Regions from separate parts of the Paenibacillus sp. JNUCC 35 genome, predicted to be linked through region 2. Evidence: riboswitches for the same ligand, from Rfam matches in the RefSeq annotation. Region 2 holds a riboswitch; each other region holds the start of a gene.

Region 1 (5,802 bases), 500 kb from region 2:
AATCGTCGTCGCTGAGCGGTTCGACGCGGAGGGCGCGGACGTAGCCGTTGCCTTTTTTCGAGAAAAAGTCATGCTGCTTCGTCTGCGTCCGGATTCCGTTCAGAACGACCGGATGAACCGGCTCTTCCGGGAAATAAGGATCGCGTCCAAGATTCATCAGCGCTTTGTTGGCGTTGTAGCGCACGTAACGCAGCACATCGTCCTGCAGGCCGAGCGGAGTGTACAGCTCTTCCGTGTAGAGCTTCTCGATCTCGTACAGCTCCAGAAGCAGCTTGATCTGCTCCTCGGCGGCTTCCTGCTGATCGGCTTCGCTCAGAGACGCGAACAGCTCCTGCGCCAGCGTGCCGACGTACAGGCCGTGGATGCTTTCATCGCGCAGAATGAGGTCGATGATCTCGCCGCTGTTCGTCATTTTGCCTTGTCCCGCCAAATAGAGCGGGTAGAAGAAGCCGCTGTAGAACAGGTAGCTTTCGAGATAAACGGAAGCCGTCATCGCCAGGTATAGGTCTTTCTCGGACTGGATGCTGTTGTAGTAGCGGTTGATGAGATCCGCTTTCTGCTGCAGGCGTCCGTTCTCTTCGACCCAGCGGAAAATGCCGTCGATCTCCTCGTTGCTCGCCAGCGTCGTGAAAATGCTGCTGTAGGACTTCGCGTGGATCTGCTCCATCATGCCCATGAACGACAGCACCGCTTTGCGCTGGAGGCCGTCCATGTGCTCGACGAGTCTCGGCATGCCGACTCCGCCTTGAAGGGTGTCCAGCAGCGTCAGCCCGCCCAGAACCTTCTTGTAGACGTCCTGCTCGTCCGGACTCATCTCGATCCAGACCATTTTATCGTCGGAAAGGGGAATTTCTTCTTCGGTCCAGAACTGCATCACGTTCTGCTGCCAAAACGACCAGGTGTAATCGTCGTCGGGTTTATTCCAATTGACGGCTTTCATCGCTTTCTCTCCTTTGGATGGGGCGCGCTGCAAATGCGGCATCAGTCGCTGCCGTGCATAACCATAGGCAGCTTTATACGGGGCTGACAAGTTCCGGCCCTGCATAAAGCTGCTTATAGGGATAGCGCCATACGGATGATTTGCGGCCTGCGCGGAGCGTTTTTACGCTCCTGTCGCGCAGCCGGCTTTCTTTTAAAGAATCTATTCTTAACCCGGCCCTCTCTTAAACGGAGCAGCTCAGGCATTCTTCCATGGTCAACCGCTTTGTGCGGGTATAGTAGAGCGATTTCAGGCCTTTTTTGGCGGCGTACAGGTAGTTGCGGGCCAGCTCGCGGGTCGAGATGTCGCTGTTTACGTGCAGTACGGTTGAAATCCCCTGATCCACATGCTCCTGGATTTCCGCGATAAGATCAATGATCTTGAACGGGTCCATCCGGTAAGCCGACTTGTAGAAGAACATGTTCTCCTTGGACAGGTAAGGCATCGGATAGTAGGTCGTCGAGTTCGCATACGTGCGCGTTTCGATCTGATCGACGATCGGCATAACGCTCGAAGTGGCGTTTTGAACGTACGAGATGCTCTGCGTCGGCGCGATGGCCAGGCGGTAAGCATGGTACAGGCCGTGTTTCATGACTTGTTCTTTCAGGGCTTTCCAGTCTTCCGGCGAAGGAAGATTCATGCCCTCGAAGAGAGCTTTGACTTTATCGGATTCCGGACGGTAATCCTTCTCTTCGTACTTGGCGAAATAGGTGCCTTTCGCGTATTCGGAGCGTTCGAAATCGGCGAAAGTGACACCGCGGTCGCGTGCGATTTCCATGCTCTTCTCCAGCGAGTAGAAGTTGATGGCCATGAAGAAGGCACGCGCAAACTCTTTCGCTTCCGGGCTTTCGTAAGCGATCCGGTTTTTCGACAGATAGCCGTGCAAGTTCATCGCGCCGAGTCCGACGGAATGAAGCTCCTTGTTCGCTTTCACAACGCCCGGCGCGTTCGCGACCGTCGTGTTGTCGCTGACGGAAGTCAGCGCTTCGATGCCGCTGTGGACGGAATCGCGGATGCTTTTCGTTTCCATCACGTTCACGATGTTAAGCGACGCGAGGTTGCAGGAAATGTCCCGGCGGATAATATCGCCCTGGCCGTAATCGCCGATTTCCGTCGTCTCCTGGAGCTGGAAAATTTCCGTGCACAGGTTGGACATTTTCACTTTGCCGATGTCTTTCAGGGCATGTTCGCGGTTCGCGTTGGAACGGTTCATGATGTAAGGATAGCCGGATTCCAGCTGGATAACCGCAATTTTGGTCAGCATGTCGCGGGCGCTCATGACGACTTTTTTCTTCACGTTCGGGTTGGCGAGCAGCTCTTCGTACATGTCGTCGATATTCATATCGTCGAGGTGACGGCCGTACTCCTTGTAGACGGAGAACGGGGCGAACACGTGCAGCGGCTTGTTCTGCTCGGCCAGCTCGTAAAACTTCTGCGGCACGATCAGGCCGATGGAGAGCGTCTGGATGCGGGATTTCTCGTCCGCGTTAATCTTTTTGCAGTCGAGGAATTCGATGATGTCCCAGCCGAATACGGAGTAGTAGACCGCTCCGGAGCCCCGGCGCTGACCCATCTGGTCCGCATAGGAGAAGGCATCCTCCAGGAGCTTCATGACAGGCATGATGCCCTTGGCGGCGCCTTCGACGCCTTTGATCGGCTCGCCGCGTCCGCGCAGCTTGGACATGTTCACGGCTACGCCGCCGCCGATTTTGGACAGCTGCATGCAGGTGCCGATGACGTACTGAATGGAGTTCAGGGAGTCGTCCATCTCCAGCAGGAAGCAGGAGACCATTTCGCCCCGGCGGCTGCGTCCGGCGTTCAGGAACGTCGGCGTTGCCGGCTGGACGCGCTGCTCGATGATCGCCTTGGCGATCCGCTGGGCTTTGCCGATGTCGCCTTCACCCAGGTGAAGGGCGACGATGGCGGCACGGTCCTCGTACGATTCGAGGACTTGCTTTTTATCGTTGGTACGCAGGGCGTAATCTTTATAAAATTTCGAAGCGGCCATGTAGGACTGGAACTTAAAGCCGCTTTCGCGGATGGTTTCGTGGATGGCTTCGATCTGCTCCAGCGTGTAGTGTTCGTACACGTTCTCGTAGAAATCTTCGCCGATCAGATAATCGTAGCGTTCTTTGATGCTGCCGAAAGGAACGGTCTGCCCCTGCACTTCCTCAAGGAAGGCGTCCAGCGCTTCGCGGTCTTTCTCCAGACGGTAAAACCCGTCTTCCCCCGGTATCATAAGTTCGTTGTTCAGTTCAATATGCTTCAAGATGGCGCACCCCTTTATGGAATCGTTCCACGTCGCTAGACGTGCCGGAAAGTTCGAATTTGGCAAGCACCGGAACACCGTATGCCGATGAAATGCGGTCGGCGCTCAGGGCAAAGGATTGTCCCCAGTTCTGGTTGCCGCTTGCGGCTACACCGCGCAGAAGGGAAGAGTGATGTTTCAGAAAGTCCAGCACTTTGCCGGGAATTTGACCGAATCCGGTCGTATAGGTAACAAGGACGAACGGCTCCTGGATCGTCAAATCCTCTTCGATCCGTACGGCCTTCACATTCAGCTTGTTAATGAATCGTTGAACATTTCCCGTACGGGAATCGTAAACTACCAGCATGGAAGCATCTTCCTTTCCACTCTTTCAAAAATACGGGGCGCGCCGACCACGGGAAGTAGTCGGCGCGCCCGGATGAAAGCCGCTCCTTGTGTGACAAAGAGCGGCTCTAAATTCACAGTCAGCTTCCAGCCCTTTCGCGCGCCGCTGACGGCTCTGCAAAAAGGCTGGCTGAAGCCGCGCGTACAAGCCGGCTGCCCGGCTCCCCGCCCGAAGGCGGAAGAGGGGGACAGCCAGGCTAGGCGGCTGTATGTGAAAAACGTCCGGACACCTCCCTATCTCCCGTAGGTTCAGCGGTGTCTTTCAGACAGGCAGGTCTCCTGGCTCCAGGTTCATTGCGCCCCTCCGCGGCCTTCCCGACGGCATTCGTCAGTGGCGGTATGGGTGGGGCGCTCCCCGTTGACAGTGGCGGGACCGCGCCGGATTCTCACCGGACTTCCCTTTTGATTCCCGCCTAGTAGGCGGGAAACCTGTCCAATCCATATATAGTCTATATATAGTGAATATGTAGGTGATAGATATGAATTTACCTCAATATATTGTGGTTTGTCAACTGTGCGTAAGGACCCAACAAGGGGAGGAAAACCGAGATATAAGGCGAAAAAGGTGTGATAACCTGCCCATAAACGGGCGAGATTTTATTTCGGATTCTTTTTATTTCGACAAATTTTGCGGGCGGCGGAGGAACGTGCATCCAAGCTGATTTTCGATGTGCTGCGCGGGAGTTTGTTCATGCACGCACGAAAAAGGATCAAGCTCCTGACGAACGGAGCTTGATCCTTTTTTACAGGTTTAGATTCTTTTTGTCGTTTTTTTTATAGAGGATCATTAGTCCTGCAAGTATCCACTCGATCACATGCAAAGCGACAGACAGGGTAAGGGCGGATAAAAAATCCTTGATGTACACACCGGGAATCAGATGAGCAAAAACATAAATCAGAAGACAGTCCGCAATTATCGTAATGATTTGTCTGCTGTAAATAGAGGGAGGCCGTTTGAGTCCGTAGCGGATCAGTGCATGGATTAGAGGATGAATAAAAGTCTCGAAGAACAGGAAGCTCAGCAGGATGACCAGGGAGAAAGTGAAGAGATCCGCTTTGCCGGTAAAACTGATTAGGGTGCTGGTATGCTCAATGCCCCGGAAGAAGAGCATATATAAGAAAGCAAAACCGGTGACTGGCGCAAGGATAAGCAAAGAAAAGAGCGGGATCGCCCAAATTTTCGTCTTCCATGATGGTCTTGGCTCCTTATCCCGGAGTGACAAATAATTAAGCGCGCTGTTTCAAAAGCATCGTGTTTGGTTTTGGCAGACATGGTCTCACCCCAGTGGTTAATAAGATGGGGTTCTTTTCCATGGACCACTATACCAAACCGAAATTTTTAAGAAAATTAACGAAAGTTAACGGAGAGAGAAGGATTTCAAAATTCCCGGAGCCGGCAAAGCAAAAAGATCCCTTCCCGGAGGAAAGGATCTTTTAAGGTGATTAATTGTTGGCGATAGTTTCCGGCGTTGTCAGCTTGTCGTAGAACTCGACGTACTTGTCCTTGTCTGCGGTGTTGCGGACAGCCATGGCTACGCGCGGGTGTTCGTTGAGCGTTCCGGCGACCATGTATGGAATGATGTAGCCCCACTCCACTTTCTCGCGCATGGCGACCATGTGGCGTTCGATCAGGTCCAGGACGGGACGCACGTCGTAACGCGGGTTTTTCAGGTAGCTGACGAGCAGCTCGGTGGTGCAGTTGCCTGCCGCGCGGCCCATGCCGAAGACGGAGGTGTCGAGGAACTCGACGCCTTTCTCGGCACCGATTACGGTGTTGGAGAACGCGAGCTGCATATTGTTATGCATATGAAGGCCCAGTTTCTTCTCCGGAAGAAGACGCTGGAATTTATTGACCATATAGTCGATATCCTTATGATTCATGCTGCCGTACGAATCGACGACGTATACCACGTCGACCGGACTTTTGTTGATGAGCTCGAACGCTTCGTTGAGTTCGTTTTCCATCACGTGGGAGAGCGCCATGATGTTCAGCGTGGTTTCGTAACCCATGTCGTGGAACTTTTGTACCAGCTGCAGACCCTTGTCCACATCTTTGATATAAGAAGCTACGCGAATCAGATCCAGCTGGCTCTGCTCGCGGGGGAGAATGTCGTTCTCGTCGACGCGGCCGATATCCACGAGCGCGGAAAGCTTCGTATCGTTTTTGGTA
Region 2 (5,802 bases):
GCCGGCGTTCCGCAAGCCGTAGGAGACGTCCTCATACGGCGTACCGAGAATGAGCTGCTGCTCGGGGTCCTGGAACACGAGTCCTACCTGCCTGCGCAGTTCCTGCAGATCCTGGCGCTTGTAGGACACAGGGGCGCCCTTCCAGTACACGGTCCCCGATTGCGGCCGGTGAATGCCGACGGCATGCAGGAAAAACGTCGATTTTCCGGAGCCGTTTTGTCCGCAAAGCGCAATGTTCCGGCCGGACGGAAGCGTGAGACTGAGTCCGGCCAGGGCCTTTTTTCCGGTACCGGGATAGCTGTAGACGACGTCCGCCAGTTCCATGATCGGATTCATGCGAATCCCCTCCATTTCAGCCAAATCTGTGCTGCCGTCAGCATAAAGATCCCGGTCACGCCTTCGGCTTTGTAGCGAGGCGGGACGGGGGCCGCTTCATAGGGGGCAAGTTCGATCCGTTCCGTGAAGCCGCGGGAGGTTAGCCCGTAGGCCAGACCGCGGTAACGCTGCATCGTCCGGCCGAACAGATGAACGATCAGCAGAGCGGTATCGCGCAGCCCGCCTGCGAATCCGTTCTGTCCGCCCCGGCAGCGCTGGGCGGTCCGCATGGCGTGAGCCGTATCGGCGAGCAAAAAAATAAAGCGGTACATAATCAGGGTCAGCTCAATCACGATCTGAGGAATGCGGATTTTTTTCATCACCTGAAGAATTTCCAGCAAGGGCGTCGTGAACAACACAAATTGTAGACAAGCGAGGCAGGCGGAGACCCGCATAAACAGCTCTGCTGTACGGGATAAAGATTCTCCCGTGACATAAACGGTCCATGGACCGGCCGTTCCGATGATCCATCCCGAAGAAAGGGGAACCCCGGTCCCTGTATTTCTTCCGAATTCCAGCAGGAGAGCAGGCAGGCTGGCCGCGAAGAACAGCAGCGAGCCGCCGTATACGAGCCAGTAAAGTTTGCCCGGGACACGTGCGTAAAGCAGGGTCCAAAGCGTCATCCATCCGAAAACGGCCGCTTGAACGGGCGGAGCGCCGGCATAGGACAGGATAAAGAGACAGCCGGCAAATCCGCATTTCCAGACGGGGGAGATTCCCCGGAAAGCATTGGCATAGGAAATCGTGTCGATCCGCTTGAGCATCATGCTTTGGGCTTCGGTTTGGAGGCTTTCCCCTTATACAGGCCGATCACATACCCGATAAAACCGGCACCGAGCGCGGCTTGCAGCGCGAAAAGCATGCTTTCGGTTTCAGCCGGAGGCTCCATCAGCGACGCGAACCAAGGCTCGTAAGTCGGAGCGATTTCCTGAATCGCTTCCTCCGCGGCTCCGTCCGCTCCTCCGAACTCTCCTTTAACGAAAATGAGCGGCAGCACGGCAAGCAGGACGACCGCGACCAGAATCCAGACATTCTTCTTCCACGTTTTCACGAACGGTCAGCTCCCTTCAAATTGCGCTGCAGAGCGGAAATTTCATGCGGCGTATAGGCTTGCAGCCAGCCTAGAACCAGAACGGTTAGCAGCCCTTCGCTGATCGCGAGCGGAATTTGGGTGACGGCGAAAATACCCGCAAATTTGGCAAAAGACGCGAGCATGCCCCCGTCGGCTGCGGGAAATGCCACCGCCAGCTGTACGGAGGTGACCAGATAGGTGGTCAGATCGGCGAGCGCGGCGCCCGTAAAGACGGAGAGCTTCTGCCTGCCCGTCGATTTGATCATGAGTTTGTACACGGCATAGCCGACAAACGGTCCCGCAACGGCCATCGAGAATGCGTTGGCGCCTAGTGTCGTAAGCCCGCCGTGGGCGAGGAGAAGAGCCTGAAAGAGAAGGACAACGGAGCCGAGGACGCTCATGGGAAGCGGTCCGAACAGGATGGCTCCGAGTCCGGTACCCGTCGGGTGGGAGCTGCTTCCCGTAACCGAAGGAATTTTCAGGGCGGACAGGACGAACGTAAAGGCTCCGGCCAGACCCAGCATAAGCTTGAGCTCCGGCGTTTCTTTTGTAATTCGGATCAGAGCGCGGACGCCCAGGATGAAGAATGGCAGGAAGACCACCCACCAGAATAAGGCCCAGAAGGGCGGCAAAAAGCCCTCCATGATATGCATGGCGTAAGCCGACTCCGGCTCGTTTACCAGAAAGAAGCAGACGATTCCGGCTATAAGCAGAAAAGACGCCAGGGTTTTACGGATATTCATCGGAAATCCTCCTTCATAAATGTGGGTCCGCCGTAAGCGGCGGCCAGTGCGGCAGAACGGGGCCATGCCCCTGCTGTGCTTTCGGACGCGGATTCGTTAAACCGGCCGCCCGGCTGCCAGTTCCGCAAGCTCTTTCCGATGATTCCGATGCCGCAATTCCCGGCTCCGAACCTCTTCTCCGCACACAAAAAAAGACATCCTTCCCTTCGCACGGGAACACGATGTCTTATGCACGCAACAAAAAAAGTTTGCGATCTCAAACACCTCCCTATTCCTCGTAGGTCGTATCAGTGCTGTCAAAACAGGCAGGTCTCCTGGCTCGGGGCGTCCATACCGGCTCCTTCCCGGAACGTCTTAGTTCCAGTGGCTTCGTGCCGGATGTGAATGAGAGTGTTTCCCCTTACAGTGGCGGGACCGCGACGGCATTTCACCGTTCTTCCCTTTTAAATTTTAGAGTGGCTCTAAAATACCTGTTTCCACAAATATGCAGTTTTCCGTGATAATACTACAGGATGTCCCAAACCTTGTCAATTGCGGAAAAGGCATGAATTTCAAGGCTGAAATACTGCCGGAATCGGTTTCGGAATCTCTTTTTCCCTTGCCTTTGACATCGCTTTCTTTTGTTTGCGGAAAAGAAAAACGAGAGGGGTATCGGCCCTCTCGCTGAAATTTTATTTTATAGACTAAACCCGAACCCAAACTCTGAACTTATAGGACGAAAATGCCGACCACGCCGGTTACGATTCCTGTCAGGGCAACCATACCGGCTGTGAACCAGAGCACTCGCGCTGGAAAAGCCTTGCGCACCATAATGAGGGACGGCAGGCTGACCGCAGGTAGTGTCATGATTAGCGTGGCGGCCGGTCCCGTGCCCAGGCCCAGGGCCATCATCGTTTTGGCGATCGGAATTTCCGCGGCGGTCGGGATGACGAACAGGGTTCCGGCCAAAGCGAGCCCGATCAAGGCGACGAGGCTGTTGCCGATCGCGGGATCGAGGGCCGGGAACAGCCAAGCGCGTGCGGCGCCGAGAATGAATACGGCGATGAAATAGACGGGAACCACGGTCCAGAACATCGTCCAGAGCGCTTTCAGCCAGCGGACGACGACCGGCCCGGACTGCGGCTGCATAATCGGCGTCTGCGGAAGCTCGCCGGTCACTGCATCGTCCTTCTTGACGAGGCGCTCCGCCCAGTACGAGACGCCGAACACGAGCACGATCCCCGCGGCGATTCTCAGAATGGCGAATTTCCAGCCAAGCACGAAGCCCATGAAAATGATCGTCGCCGGGTTCAGTACCGGGTTGCCGATCCAGAAGGCGAGAGCGGAGCCGATGGAGCCCGACTGCTTGCGCATGCCGACCGCTACCGGAGCGGCGCAGCAGGAGCACATCATGCCGGGCATGGCGCTAAGTCCGCCGGCTACCGTGCTGCCGAAAGTTCGCTTGCCGAACACCCGCTTCAGCCAGTCTTGCGGGATCAGCACCTGAAGCAGAGAGCCGAGGACGATGCCGAGAATCGCGGCTTTCCAGACGGCTTTGAAATAGACGACGGAGTAGTCCCAAGCCGCGGCCAGCGAAGGCTCGGCGGAGCCTGCGAGAATCGACTTCCCGATGTCGTGCTTGGCCGCCGCGGTAAGCGCTTTGTGGAAGTAGGGCTCCCACTTTACGTAAAACAACCCGCCTATGAGAATGGCGATAAATATAAAAGGCTTCCAGTAAGCAGTGCGCGGTCTGCTTTTGGTGGAAGCCGGAGTTGGAGATGTATTCACGTGATGTCCCACCTTTCTAAATCCACTTGCAACTATACCATAGTCACCGGGGAAAAAGAACGGCCTACTTCTGTCAGAAATCCCTGTTCCAAGTAGAGAACTAAGGATTCAGTAAGTCGTAAATCCGAGCATGTCCTGCAGATGATAGACGATTCGCTTGAAGCCGACCAGCTTATCCTCATAGGCCGGATACTCCAGGGAATACTCCGCATCCCGGTTATTCCACAGGCGGTCCCAGTAGCGGTCGAGGTCCCGTGTAATTTTGCTGCCTGCCGGTGCCGTTATCTCCACGTTCGTTTCCAGATTAAGATCGTCAAGATTACGGGGCGTGAAATTGGCGGAGCCGCCGTTAATGACGGCGTTGCCGTCCGGATGACGGATGTAGATCAGCTTCGTATGAAACTGCTCCTGGGCGGTGTTGTACCATTTAACGGCGATTTTACCGCCCGTTTTCTTCCTCAGCTCCGCGGCGACCGGACGATTCGGAATCCCGGTCTTGCTGTGCCCGAACGCATTCTGGTTCGGATCGAGCAGCAGCTGGATGGATACGCCCCGCGCGGAAGCATCCAGCAGAGCGGCGATGACCTTGCGGTCGGCGAGATAGAACATACCCATGCGGATCTCGCTGCCCTTGGGCGCTGCCGAGATACTGTCAAGCAGGCGGGAATAGATTTTCCCTTCCGTAAGCAGACGTACGGTCACGGCGTCCTTGGAGGATGCCGCAGGTTCTGGCGTTCCGTTTCCGGACGCCGCTTCCGGACGTGCGGGTTCCCCCTGCTTATCGGCCGCCTTCGGCTGAAGGTGCGCGGGTCCGCCTGACATAACGGAAGCGGCCTGCTCCGTTCCGACGACTTCGGAGATGAAGTCCTTGCTGCCGGTTATCTGAAACCCGATATTCGAGTTGTTGAAGCTGGCGTCATGCGGGTTGGCGGACAGCACCAGCGCCGTATTTTCGGTGGCGACGACTTTGCGGTGATTCGCTTTGACATTGAAAAGCTTCAAATAAGAGCGCAGCGTCACTTTGGGGGCGGAATCCGCCAGAGGGTTGGGCAGCCAGCCCTTGCCCGACTGTCCGAACCACTGGAACCCCATCCGCCAGACGGCGGAGTACAGCGGGACGGAGTCTCTCAGCGGGTTCGTGTCCGTGAGTACGACCCCGATACCGGCCGCTTTGAGCCGCTCAAGCTCCGGAGACGGGTGCGAGCCGTAGGTCGTGTTCACCTCATCGGAAACGACCGTGATCGGCATGTCAGGATGTCTCCGCCTGGCGTCCAGGAGGCTTTCCGTCAGCTGTCCGCTCAGAGGCGGGAAGGCCTGGTCGTTGTCGTAGTACCCGCTGTACAGGAACATGTCGACCACGATAAATTCCTTCGCTTCCGCGATAGCTTGGTTGACCCGGTCGAAAATCATCTGTTCCTGATGATAGCCGCCGTCTTTTTTATAGGAAAGATCATAGAGAAAATCCACGCTCTCCGCCCGGTAGGCTTTTCCTTCGAACGACAGGCCCGGAGGCAAAGCTTTGTGTGTATGAACGGCGGCCACGATACCTGCCCAGATGAAAAAGACAAGAAGCAGGATACCGCCCTTCAGCCAATTCGAGGAGAGCCAGCTTTGTTCGGTTTGCTTCCGTGTATCTTCCGAAGAGCGGACCGGGGGCAAAGGGTTTCGTTCGGTTCGTTTTAAGGGCTCCATGAGCATTCTCCCCGTACTTGTAGTGGACGTAACGGAGCCTGTCTGTCCGCCGGTGCGGGGAGTCTATAGACTCCCGCAGGGGTTAGGGGCAGGCCGTTACAGGCTACCGACTATTTAACGCCGGGAAGGGGCATGTGAAGCAGGGGAGTTTTG
Region 3 (5,802 bases), 2.9 Mb from region 2:
GATAGGGCGCTTACAGAAGGCTTGAGTAAAGAAGATATAATGAATATTATTGATGAAAAATTGAAAACTGCCGCAGAAAAGTCCGTTCAGGCAGTCATATACGAAGAGAAAGAGCACTCTTTAGATTCACATAAGTTTATTGACAATTACATAAGAATGTTACCGGCAGGTACTCACTTCACATTAAAGGATATTAACAAGGAATTGGATAAATATAAAATTAAACTGCATTATGAAACAATAAGACATATTTTAAAGAACCGGTATGTAGCTCAAGGAATAATTACTTATAAAACAGATCTAACTCCATCCACTTATATAAAAAATTAATTCACTTGCTAAACCATCTAAAAAAAGGAGGATTCGCAGGGGGATCTTTTGCGGTATAATGGACAGATGTACGTAACGATGATGTGGAGGCACGGCCAGATTGAGAAATTATCCATTTGCATTTGATCCGACAAAACCTTTTATTCAGCAGGCAAGCGACTGGATTGCCGACGTGTTTTACGAGCTTCTGCCGGAAGCCGGTTTTGAAGTGAGAGACGAACAAATTTATATGGCGTTTCAGCTGGAGAGGGCTTACCAGGAGAAACAGACCATCTTTGCGGAAGCGGGAGTGGGAACCGGGAAAACGCTGGTGTATCTGCTTTACGCTCTTATGTATGCGCGTTATACGAGAAAGCCCGCGATTATCGCTTGTGCGGACGAGTCGCTGATCGAGCAGCTGGTCAAACCCGAAGGGGACATCGCCAAGCTCGCCCGGCATCTCGATCTGACGATTGACGCCCGGATGGGCAAGTCGCAGCACCAGTATATCTGCCTGAATAAACTGGACGATACCCGGGGCGGCGGCTCCGACGATGAGGAAGTCTTCAGCGAGATTTATCACGGCCTTCCTTCGTTCGTCCACTACCCGGACACGCTCCAGTCCTTTTATCCGTACGGCAACCGTAAGGAGTACCCTGAGCTTACGGACGAGCAGTGGGAACGTATCGGCTGGGACGTGTTCCAGGACTGCCTCGTCTGCAGCCAGCGGCACCGCTGCGGCCAGACGTTGTCGCGCGAGCATTACCGCAAGTCCGCCGACCTGATTATTTGCTCCCATGATTTCTACATGGAACATGTCTGGACCTACGAGGCCCGCAAACGGGAAGGCCAGCTTCCTCTTCTGCCGGACCACAGCTCCGTCGTATTCGACGAAGGGCATCTGCTTGAAACGGCCGCGCAAAACGCGCTCACCTACAAATTGAAACATTCGGTATTCGAAAGCATCGTCATCCGGCTTCTGGAAGGCGAGGTCAGAGAAACGCTGGCCCTGGCCATCGAGGAGGCCATCGTCCAGAGTGAAACGCTGTTCCGCGTGCTGGACGAGAGCAGTTATTCCGTCCCGGCCTCGGACCGCAAGGAATTCGCCTGGAGCGAAGAATTGAAACGGCAAGTAAGCCGGTTCCGGCAGCTGATCGACGTGATCGAGGAAGAGCTCGTATTCGAGAGCGGACTGTCCACGCTGGACGATTACCAGCTCAAAATCGTCGAGGAGCACCTGGAAATGATTCAGCTTGCTTTGAGCTTGTTCGATAAGCCCGGTCAGCTCATTTCATGGGTTACGGAGGATTCCGACGGAATCACCCTGGTTATCATGCCGAAAATGGTCAAGGAGATTTTAAGTGACCGCGTCTTTTCGAAAAAAATGCCGGTCGTGTTTTCTTCCGCGACCTTGTCCGTCAACGGCTCTTTTGACTATATGGCGGGCAGTCTAGGCATCGAAAGCTTCCTTTCGTTTTCCGTTCCCTCCCCTTACGATTACAGCGCCCAAATGAAGGCGAACCTGTATCCCGACAAGCCGGAAGAGGACAAGACCGGACGGGTTCTGGAACTGCTCAAGGAATCCGACGGGCGGGCGCTTATCCTGTTCCCGTCCCGCGAGGCGCTGGGCGCTTTCAAACGGAACATGACACGGTATCCCGAGTCCGCCGATTACCGGTTTTTGTTTGAGGGCTCGGCGGAAATCAGCCACCTCATCTCGTCGTTTCAGAACGACGAGGAAAGTGTCCTCTGTGCGGTAACGCTGTGGGAAGGACTGGATATTCCGGGACCGTCCTTGTCCCATGTAATCGTCTGGGAGCTTCCGTTTCCTCCGGACGATCCCGTCTTTGCGGCCAAGCGGAAAGATTCGGCTCAGCCGTACGAAGACGTCGACATGCCCTACATGCTGCTCCGCCTGAGGCAGGGCATCGGGCGGTTAATCCGGTCACGGGATGACCGGGGCATGGTGTCCGTTCTCGGTCATGATCTGGATAATCCTACGGTCAGAGAGCAGATCCAGGGCCTGCTGCCGGATTAAGCGGGATGTCAAATGTTGCCGATTCTTGACGTATCCGCTATGATAGACAAGATGCTTCCGGTTCACATTCCGTATTTCGTGTAAAATACAGGCCGGACGATGAATTGAATAACTCGGTACAGGTGCTTGCCGCTGGAATCTTAACGCGGTACAGCTTAATAGGGAAGTCCGGTGCAATACCGGCGCGGTCCCGCCACTGTAACAGAAGAGTCGCAGCAACCACAGTCACTGGTATCCATGCCGGGAAGACTGCTGCCGATGATGACGCTGATAGCCAGGAGACCTGCCTGTATCCGTAACACGAGCAACCTACGGGAGATAGGGAGGTGTTAGATGCGTTCTGTACTGAAATTACGAGCGTCTTTCCCTTTGTCTGCAAACGAAGGGGGAGGCGCTTTTTTGCATGGACAGCCCTAAAAATATCAACGGTCGAGGTGAGGACTTGCAATCGGTTTGCAACAAAGAAACGGTAGGGGAGACCGGGGAGGCCGGGGGCGCCCGCTCCGCATCCGCAAAAAAATACGGGACGGCGCGCACCCTAACCGCTTTTCCGCTCCTGCTGGGCGGCTTGTCGCTTCTCCTTGTGATCTCCGTGACGATAGCCGTCATGCTCGGTTCCGTGCGGATCGAGCCCGTCACGGTCTGGAAGATCGCTCTATCTCACATGCCGGGAATCGGCAGCCTGGTCGAGCGGGATTGGACGAAAGCGCAGGAGCATATTATCTGGAATATCCGTTTTCCCCGCGTCCTGCTCGGTCTTGTCGTAGGAGCGGGCCTGTCCGCGGTCGGAGTGACGATCCAGGCGTTAATCCGCAATTCGCTCGGCGATCCTTATATACTCGGGGTATCGTCCGGCTCGTCGGTTGCGGCTACCCTTGTTCTGCTGTTCGGCGGCTTCTCGTTTCTTGGCGCATACGCGCTGCCGGTTTCAGCCTTTATCGGCTCCCTCGTCGCGATGGCGCTTGTCTTTACCTTCGCCAAGGTAGGAGGCCGCATTTCGACCACCCGGCTGCTGCTTGCGGGAACAGCCGTTGCGAGCATGATGTCGGCGTTTACGAGCTTCATCGTCACGATGGCGCCGAACGCACAAGGCATCCGCTCCGTCGTTTACTGGCTGATGGGCAGCCTGGCCGGCGCGAAGTGGGAATACCTCACCGCACCGGCTCTGATCGTGGTGTCCGGTATCGTTTTCCTGCTCTTTCAGCATCGGTCGTTGAACGCTCTTCTCGTGGGGGAAGGCGCAGCGGGAACGATGGGGGTCAATGTGCCGGCGTTCCGGACCTGTCTGGTGATCGTAACCGCGCTGATCACGGGAACGATCGTGTCCGTCAGCGGCTCAATCGGTTTTGTCGGCCTGATGATTCCCCATATCGTCCGGCTGGTGCTCGGCTCCGACCACCGCAAGGTGCTTCCGGTCAGCGTCCTTTTCGGGGCGGTCTACGTCATATGGGCCGACGTTCTGGCCAGGCTCGTGCTTGCGCCGGAAGAACTGCCGATCGGCATCGTCACCGCGATATGCGGAGGCCCGTTCTTCATCTGGCTGCTCCGCAGAAGTTCATACGCGTTCGGAGGTGCTTCTAAATGAACATGGAAGCGAAGCATCTCACTTTGAGCATAGGCGCCAGGAAAATCCTCGACTCCGTAAACCTGGCCGTCCGCGAAGGCGAGTTTATTGGCCTGATCGGCCCGAACGGGAGCGGGAAATCGACCCTGCTCAAAACGGTCTACCGCGAGCTTAAGCCGGACGCGGGACAAGTGTTTCTGGATGAGCGGGAGCTGCTGAATCTGCCCTACAAAAAAGCGGCCGAACTGATGGCCGTCGTCAGCCAGGAATCTTCCGTCGAGTTCGATTTCAGCGTGGCGGACATGGTTCTGATGGGAAGATATCCCCACAAGAAATGGTACGAAAGCGATACGGAAGCGGACCGGGAAATATGCCTCCGGGCCTTGGACACGGTCGGGCTCGGACATTTCGGAGAACGCAGCTTCGCGACCTTGTCCGGCGGCGAGAAGCAGCGGGTGCTTATCGCCCGGGCGCTGGCTCAGCAGGCGAAGTTTCTGATTCTGGACGAGCCGACGAACCACCTGGATATTCGCTACCAGCTCCAGATCATGGAACTTGTCCGCTCGCTGGGGATCACGACGCTGGCCGCCCTTCACGATCTGAATATGGCGGCTTACTATTGCGACCGTCTCTACATCATCAGCGAGGGAAGGATTGCGGCGGAAGGAACGCCAGCGGAGCTTCTCGTCCCTGCTGTTCTCCGGGACATATTCGGCGTTCACGCCGAGGTGAACCGGCACGCCCTGACAGGCAAGCCGGTCATTACGTACTTGCCGGAATCTTTTTATAACGCCAGACTAAAACAGACGGAGGAATCCTTTTGAATCTTATGCGATCTCTTAAACTTTCTTTATTCTTATGCCTCACTCTTGTGTGCATGGCCGCTATAAGCGCCTGCTCCGCTTCCGATTCAACCAAAGAACTTGTACCGAGAGGGGCTGCGGAGTCAACGGGAACACCGGCGGCAGCCGTAGAACTTGATAATATGGGGCAGAAGCTTCATTTTTCGGAAGCGCCCAAACGGGCCGTGACTTTAAATCAGCATGCCACGGAAGTAATGCTTGCGCTCGGTCTGGAGAAAAACATGGCCGGCACCGCATACCTGGACGATCAGATCCTCCCGGAGCTGCAGGAAGCTTACAAACGGGTTCCCGTTCTCGCCAAAACATATCCGTCCAAGGAAGTTTTCGCGGAGGCCGCTCCGGATTTTGCCTATGCGGGTTGGAAAAGCGCGTTTACGGAGAAAAGTCTGGGCACCCGGGAAGAACTCGCCAAACAGGGGATTCAGACCTATTTGCAGGAATCCTCCAATAAAGCCGCTCCGACCTTGGAGGATGTGTACCGGGATATTTTGAACATCGGCCGCATTTTCAGGGTGGAGGCCAAAGCGAATGAGCTTGTGGATGGCATAAAGCAGCGCTTGAAAGACATTCAGGAGCAAATCGGCACGGTCGGGACTCCTCAGAAGGTGTTCATTTACGACAACGGCGAAGACAAAGCTTTCACGGCGGCCAACACCTACATTACGAGCCTGATCAACATGATCGGCGGCAAAAATATTTTCGACGATATTCAGAAAAGCTGGGTCGAAGTCAGCTGGGAAGAGGTGGTCAGCCGCAGCCCAGACGTGATTGTCATTATGGATTACGGCGACACGCCGGTAGAGAAGAAGAAAGAGCTTCTCCTGGGTAAAAGGGAGCTGGCCGATATTCCGGCGATTAAGAACAAGCGGCTGCTCGTTCTCCCTCTATCGGCCGCTTCCGAAGGAATCCGCGCCCCGATCGCTCTGCAGACGCTGGCGGAAGGGTTATATCCCGATAAAGTACATAAAAAATAAGCCTTCTTTTCCTATCCGATTTTGGGCAGCGCCGTTAAAAGCCGTCTGACCGGA
Region 4 (5,802 bases), 2.2 Mb from region 2:
CCGTTTTGACCAGATAAACGATATAAAACGAAAACCCGCATAGAATCGCCGCCCGGATAAAATAATGGAAGGCGTAAGCGCGCCTGTCTTCCACCCGGTTCACCTCCCCCAATTCAAAAGGTTACTTGAAATAAAGATGCTCGACCACTACGGAACCGGCAAACACGGTCACCGTGATAAGAACGGCCAGCAGCAGGACAAACTTCGTTTTGAAGACGGACAGAAGCATCAGCGTGCTTTTAAAATCGAGCATGGGCCCGAAAACGAGGAACGTGAGCAGGGAACCTTTGGAAAACGTCTGGAGAAAGGAAGAAGCGACAAAGGCGTCCGAGGTGGAACAGAGCGACAACATGTAGGCAAATCCCATCATAAACAGATGCGGAAGCACCTCCCCCTCCCCCAGCGCCGACAAATCGCCTCTCGGCACAAACGCCTGAATAACGGCCGTAAGGAGAGAGCCGAAAATGAGATATTTCCCCATATCGAAAAATTCCCCGCCCGCGTGACCCATCATCGTAACGAATTTGCCGCCGCCCTGCACGTGCGCGCAGTCTTGTCCGTTCTCGGCGTACAGCGAGTCCAGCCTGTGTTTCAGAGGATTTTTGTTAATAAACGCGTACACGAACAAACCGATAAACGCGCTGACTCCAAGGGCCAGTCCCATCCGGGCATACACCATTTCGGGATTCATCCGGAACGCCGTGTATGTTGCCGCATAGACGACCGGGTTGACGATGGGACCCGCCAGAATGACGACTACGCCTATGTACAGCGGCATTCCCTTGTTGATCAGCCGCCGGACGACCGGGATCATGCCGCATTCGCAAATCGGAAAGAGGATGCCCAGCAGACAGGCGAACACGAATCCGAGCAAAGGATTCCGGGGGATCGCTTTGCGGATCCAGGTCTCCGGGATGTAGACCTGCATGAACGAGGAAAGCAGCACACCGAGCATAATAAAAGGAACCGCTTCGAGCACGATGCCGATAAACATCGTCTTGAACAGGCGGATGACCGAAGGGTCCGGCAGCACCGCATTCCCTGTCCGCACGGCTTGCCAGGCCAGTATAGCCAGGAAACTTCCCGCTGCGATATAAATCAGGTGTCTTTTTCTCATCCCTCTGCTTGCTCCGCTGAAATGCACGTTCTCTCCTCCTGTGTAAGACAGTATTTTTATTTTAATCGTAATCATTACGTTTTTCAACAAAAAAGACTTCTCCCTTACCCTGATCCTCTTCTTCATCTCTATGCGAGTCTGCCCGAATCTATGACAAGCTCCTTCCCTTGTCCGGTCCGTGAAGCCAAAAAAAATCCCGGCACGCGAAACCGCGTTACCGGGATAATGCTTCAGCGGCTCGGATTTAAACCTGCACGATCCGTATCACTTCCGCGGGAGGTCCGCAGGTTCCAGCCGTTTTTCCGGCTTCCAGTAAAGGAGAGCCGCTTTGAAATTGTGCGGGTAAATCAGCTTGCCGTCTTCTTCACGCACATAAGAGTACAAGAGATCAACGGCCTTCCTGCGGTCATACTCCTTGTCCAAAACCGCGCTCAGGTTGTCCTTCAGCAGCTCTTCCTCCGTATCGTAGGCATATGTTTTGTGCAGGTTGACCATTTTACAGTTCGCATCGATTCCCAGTTCATATAGCAGATTCTGCAAATGGATGTAATCTCTGCGTTGAAATTTGATCCGGCAGCCCAGCTGCTCCTGGATGTCCTTGTAGTGCGGTCTCTCGGGACCGCTTACCATCCCCGCGATTCCGAGACGCTTCGCCGTGTTGTTGATGTGCAGCAGCGCCCGGTCGATTTCCTGCATCCGGTAGTAACAATTGACGCCGAATACCACGTCGGCTCGCTCCACCTCGGGAAGCTCTTCCCACTTGGCATGCACGAAGTTTAAATGATTCCAGCCCTTCCGCTCCGCTGCGGCTCTCAGGAAAGCAAGCACGCTTTCGGAGCTGTCGACACAGGTGAGGGAACCCGCTTTCTCGGCCGCTTCGAACGTATAGTTTCCCCAGCCGGGACCGATTTCCAGCACATCCTCGCCGGGATCAATCAAAGCGATCAGCTCCTTGCGTAGGTTGGCGACCCAGGAATCCACCCCGGCTTGTTCTTTCTTTTTCATAAAAGCGTTCCAGAACCCTTCTTCCTTGACGTCATCGGTCATCCGTACGGGAAGATTTCCGTCCCAGTCCTTCATCCCCTCCTGCCAGAGGGTTTTGTAATTCGTATTTAGTTTGACTCCGTAATACATCGTTTGCCTCCCCATGCGGTTTGAAGATCTTTGTTCATACTTCTTTTGATCAAAATGCGGCGGACTTCATTTTACGTGTAAAGCCGGAGGAGTCAATCGATCCGAAACAAATAAAAACATCCCGCCGGAGGCAGGATGTTTGGGTTCATCGCATGAATACGCTCGGGTCGGGACCCGGACGATTAGGGAGAACATTCGCATCAACGCCATCCTATCCGCGTAGGAATGAAGTTACCGGTAAACAGGCAGGTCTCCTGACTCGGGAACCCTATGCGCGCCTTCCCGGATTAACCAGTGACGTGATGCGCTTCGGCCGGGGCCTCTCCCCCTTTTCCCCTTACAGTGGCGGGACCGTATCGGAATTGCACCGAACTTCCCTTTTAATCCGTTCCCTCTCCCCGGAGAAAGAACCGGAACCTGTTTAATAAAGAATGTTTGATAGTCCATTATCTTAAGAAAAGCATGCATGCCAAACAACTTCACGGTTAATAGTAGTCCAAATCAGGCGTTTTGGCAAATGACCGAAGCGTACGGGCAAGCAGATGTACCGGTAAGGCGGGCCCACCAAACTTCGGACTATTAAGTGGAGCCGCGACGGTTTATGACTCCGCTATTCCCCTTCCATAATCAGGTTGATTTGATTAATAAAATCTTTTGCCAGCCCAAGCTGTTTATATGCAAATTCCAAATCTCCGCTGCCTGAAAGTGCGAAATCCAAGTTACCTAAAGTGGACATAAGGATGCGTGCGGTAACAGCAAATCCAAAAGCTTGCTTATCGGCCTGAATATTCATCTGACTCCAGATATACTGAAAGGTTGGCTCCTGAATTCCGTTGAATAATGCAAGATTGCCTACATATGAAGCCAAATCCCAGTATGCGGGCATCCAGGATAAATCCTCAAAGTCCGACCAGACCCAGCCTTCGGGACTCGGTATTAAGTTTCTTGAATGGGCATCTCCATGAGACGGTAGTAGCAAACTTGTTTCGAGACGCATCTGTCTATCCATCGCGAAGAACAGACTTAGCAAGTTTTGTATACGCTGATCCGGATGCTTCATTAATCTAAAAGCCGATTGACATGTCCGCTCCCAAACACCAAGCATAGGAATCTCATCGGTAAAATCTTTCAATGCCAGTGAAAGTCTATTCACCAGTTCAACTGCTTCGCTTGGCGAAGGGCGCCGCAGTTCTGTAGGGGGAACATACTTCCAAAACGTCATCCATGTGCCGCCAATATCGTATGGTCCTGCGTCCGTACGGTCAGTTGGCAATCGTACCGGCACTCCCTTTGATTGGAGATGACGTGCGGCTCTTAATTCACGAACCAGTACCTTGTAGGCGTAATCTGCATGATTTTTTGAAAGCACAGTGGCTATTCGGGCCACAATCGGATACGGGGCCAAATGAACGATCAGGTTCCCGCCATTACCAAGCTCGAGAGGAGTAATGTCCTTTAATCCGGCTTTTTCTGCTATTAAAACGGCTTTTGAAATAAGGCTGCTGTTATTCGGCACTCCGAGGACTCCTTAGTTAAGGTTAAAAACATCTTAGCATCGTTGTCGTGTCCCTGATAGGTATTAAATATTTAACAATTAACTATTCCCCATTAACTCTTCTGTTAACTTGAACTTCCGTCTGGAGATGCTGACAACTTACTAATTTCGGCCCCTTCACATAGGCTGTTAGAAACCCCACGAACGGAGTCTGAGAAGATGAGCCTGCCAAAAGTCCCCAAACATCTCGCCTGGCACGAAACCTTAGAGCTTCACGAGCTTGTGAGCCTTCAAACCGGACAATTGATCGCGTTTAAACAAAAATTGCCGACGCTTACGGACGAAGGGCTTCAAACGCTCTTTAGAGAGGCGATACAAACCTTGGAGCAGAATCTGAACGAGCTGCTGGCGTATTATCCCAAAGCGCATGCTTCCTCCAGGAATAAAAATCCGGAGCTGCCCGTCCTGGAAGCGGGACAGCTTCTCGGTTTTGCCAAAACGGCCGTACGCGGCTACGCCTGCGCCCTCACGGAAACCGCGACTCCCCGTCTCCGGGCAACCTTTGTGAAACATCTGTTGAGAGCGGTCGAATTTCACGCCAAAGTGTTCAACCGGATGTATGCGGACGGTGCGTACCCCGCTTATGACCTGAAGGAACTGCTGGAAAACGACGCGGCCAACGCTCAAGCCGCCCTCTCCCTCGAATAACGGCAAAAAACCGCCAAGGAACGATACGCCTGCTCCTTGGCGGTCTTTCGGCATGCGGCAACGGCTTCCGCCCCGCACATTCTTTTATTGAAACCGGTAGGTCCATAACCGCTCGTGGCCGAACCGTTCCTGCACCTCTTTGTCGTTCGCGGATTTGCCGCTCAGCTTTCCGTTGAGCTGGAACTGGGAGCTGTGTGCAAGGATCGAGCCCAGCTTCTGCCCCAGATACGGCCTGACATCGCTCACGATATCCGCTTTGCCGAGCACATCTTCGCATCCTTTGGAAAAAGCGATGCAGTGAACGACCGGTCTCTCTTCCACGGGGATTCGCTGGACCGTATCAATCACGGCCGCGCCCGTTGCGTCATGATCCGGATGCACGCTGTAGCCCGGGTAGAACGTAATGACAAGCGAAGGATTCAGCTCGTCGATGAGTCCGCGGATTTTGCCGACGAGCAGTTCGCGGTCTTCGAATTCAATCGTTTTATCGTGAAAGCCCAGCATGCGCAGATCCTGAATTCCGATTGACCGGCACGATTCCTCAAGCTCGGCTTTACGGATTTCAGGCAGCGTCACGCGGTTGGCCGCAAGGGGATTGCCCATGTTGCGTCCCATCTCTCCCAGAGTCAAGCATGCGTAAGTCACCGGGGTTCCCTGCCGTATATGGCCGGCAAGCGTACCGGATACGCCGAACGCTTCGTCATCGGGATGCGGCAGGACGACCAGTATGTGTCGTTCCATCTCCATCTACCTTCTCTCTTTGTAAGTTAAAAAGGGGCGCGGCTCAACTGCAGCGAAACGACGAGCTTGCCGTCCTTATCATGTCCCGACAAAATCAGTCTCTGCGTCTCCGTTTCATCCCAATGGGTAAGCCCCTCGGAATAAACCCAGCCTTCTTCCATTTTGAGCCCTACCCGGTAGGGGCCGTTTCCGGCAATGGACCCCTGCAGATAACGGATCTTCGAATTGCGGATAAACGTCGAGGCCGTATGTTTAGACTGGTCAAGATGAGAAGCATAAGCCCCGTTCGTCATTTCCAGATGAATATACAGGTCTTGGCCCTTAAGCAGATCAAGAACTTGCTGGACGGCCGCCTGATTAATAAACTGCATGAAGATTCCTCCAGTAATATACTGACGTATTCACCTAAACTATTGTATGCGGCTAATCTAATGTAGGTTTAAATGTAGCTTATTATAAAACATTCGCATCGACTTCACAAATCGCATACGGTGCGGATAGGCCCGGTATTCAGGCCTGTACAAACAAAAAACCCGCTTCACGGCGGGTTTTCACGGCTTCTATCGTTCTTTTATCCGAGTGGCCCACTCGGCAATCAGACGTTTGA

What was found. Region 2 has a riboswitch for cobalamin ahead of AC2TF6_RS01800 (energy-coupling factor ABC transporter permease). Riboswitches for the same ligand answer to the same signal wherever they lie in the genome.
Region 1: it holds a riboswitch for cobalamin, as region 2 does, so the genes downstream of both, nrdI (class Ib ribonucleoside-diphosphate reductase assembly flavoprotein NrdI) here and AC2TF6_RS01800 (energy-coupling factor ABC transporter permease) in region 2, are expected to answer to the same signal.
Region 3: it holds a riboswitch for cobalamin, as region 2 does, so the genes downstream of both, AC2TF6_RS16425 (FecCD family ABC transporter permease) here and AC2TF6_RS01800 (energy-coupling factor ABC transporter permease) in region 2, are expected to answer to the same signal.
Region 4: it holds a riboswitch for cobalamin, as region 2 does, so the genes downstream of both, AC2TF6_RS11790 (class I SAM-dependent methyltransferase) here and AC2TF6_RS01800 (energy-coupling factor ABC transporter permease) in region 2, are expected to answer to the same signal.

Annotation. Positions count from the first base shown of each region.
Region 1 is NZ_CM177771.1:874,868-880,669, forward strand. Features, by position in the region: gene nrdF (class 1b ribonucleoside-diphosphate reductase subunit beta) at 1-940, opposite strand, end outside; gene nrdE (class 1b ribonucleoside-diphosphate reductase subunit alpha) at 1,164-3,248, opposite strand; gene nrdI (class Ib ribonucleoside-diphosphate reductase assembly flavoprotein NrdI) at 3,235-3,594, opposite strand; cobalamin riboswitch at 3,885-4,080, opposite strand; gene AC2TF6_RS04020 (hypothetical protein) at 4,376-4,786, opposite strand; gene AC2TF6_RS04025 (aldolase catalytic domain-containing protein) at 5,076-5,802, opposite strand, start outside.
Region 2 is NZ_CM177771.1:378,315-384,116, forward strand. Features, by position in the region: gene AC2TF6_RS01785 (energy-coupling factor ABC transporter ATP-binding protein) at 1-336, opposite strand, end outside; gene cbiQ (cobalt ECF transporter T component CbiQ) at 333-1,142, opposite strand; gene AC2TF6_RS01795 (energy-coupling factor ABC transporter substrate-binding protein) at 1,139-1,426, opposite strand; gene AC2TF6_RS01800 (energy-coupling factor ABC transporter permease) at 1,423-2,190, opposite strand; cobalamin riboswitch at 2,478-2,679, opposite strand; gene AC2TF6_RS01805 (permease) at 2,899-3,957, opposite strand; gene AC2TF6_RS01810 (phospholipase D family protein) at 4,066-5,649, opposite strand.
Region 3 is NZ_CM177771.1:3,685,910-3,691,711, reverse strand. Features, by position in the region: gene AC2TF6_RS16435 (hypothetical protein) at 1-330, shown strand, start outside; gene AC2TF6_RS16430 (ATP-dependent DNA helicase) at 431-2,347, shown strand; cobalamin riboswitch at 2,451-2,652, shown strand; gene AC2TF6_RS16425 (FecCD family ABC transporter permease) at 2,751-3,932, shown strand; gene AC2TF6_RS16420 (ABC transporter ATP-binding protein) at 3,929-4,735, shown strand; gene AC2TF6_RS16415 (ABC transporter substrate-binding protein) at 4,741-5,748, shown strand.
Region 4 is NZ_CM177771.1:2,536,403-2,542,204, reverse strand. Features, by position in the region: gene AC2TF6_RS11800 (TIGR03943 family putative permease subunit) at 1-94, opposite strand, end outside; gene AC2TF6_RS11795 (permease) at 122-1,207, opposite strand; gene AC2TF6_RS11790 (class I SAM-dependent methyltransferase) at 1,382-2,251, opposite strand; cobalamin riboswitch at 2,479-2,687, opposite strand; gene AC2TF6_RS11785 (aminoglycoside phosphotransferase family protein) at 2,862-3,767, opposite strand; gene AC2TF6_RS11780 (spore coat protein) at 3,966-4,454, shown strand; gene bshB2 (bacillithiol biosynthesis deacetylase BshB2) at 4,539-5,195, opposite strand; gene AC2TF6_RS11770 (YojF family protein) at 5,222-5,566, opposite strand.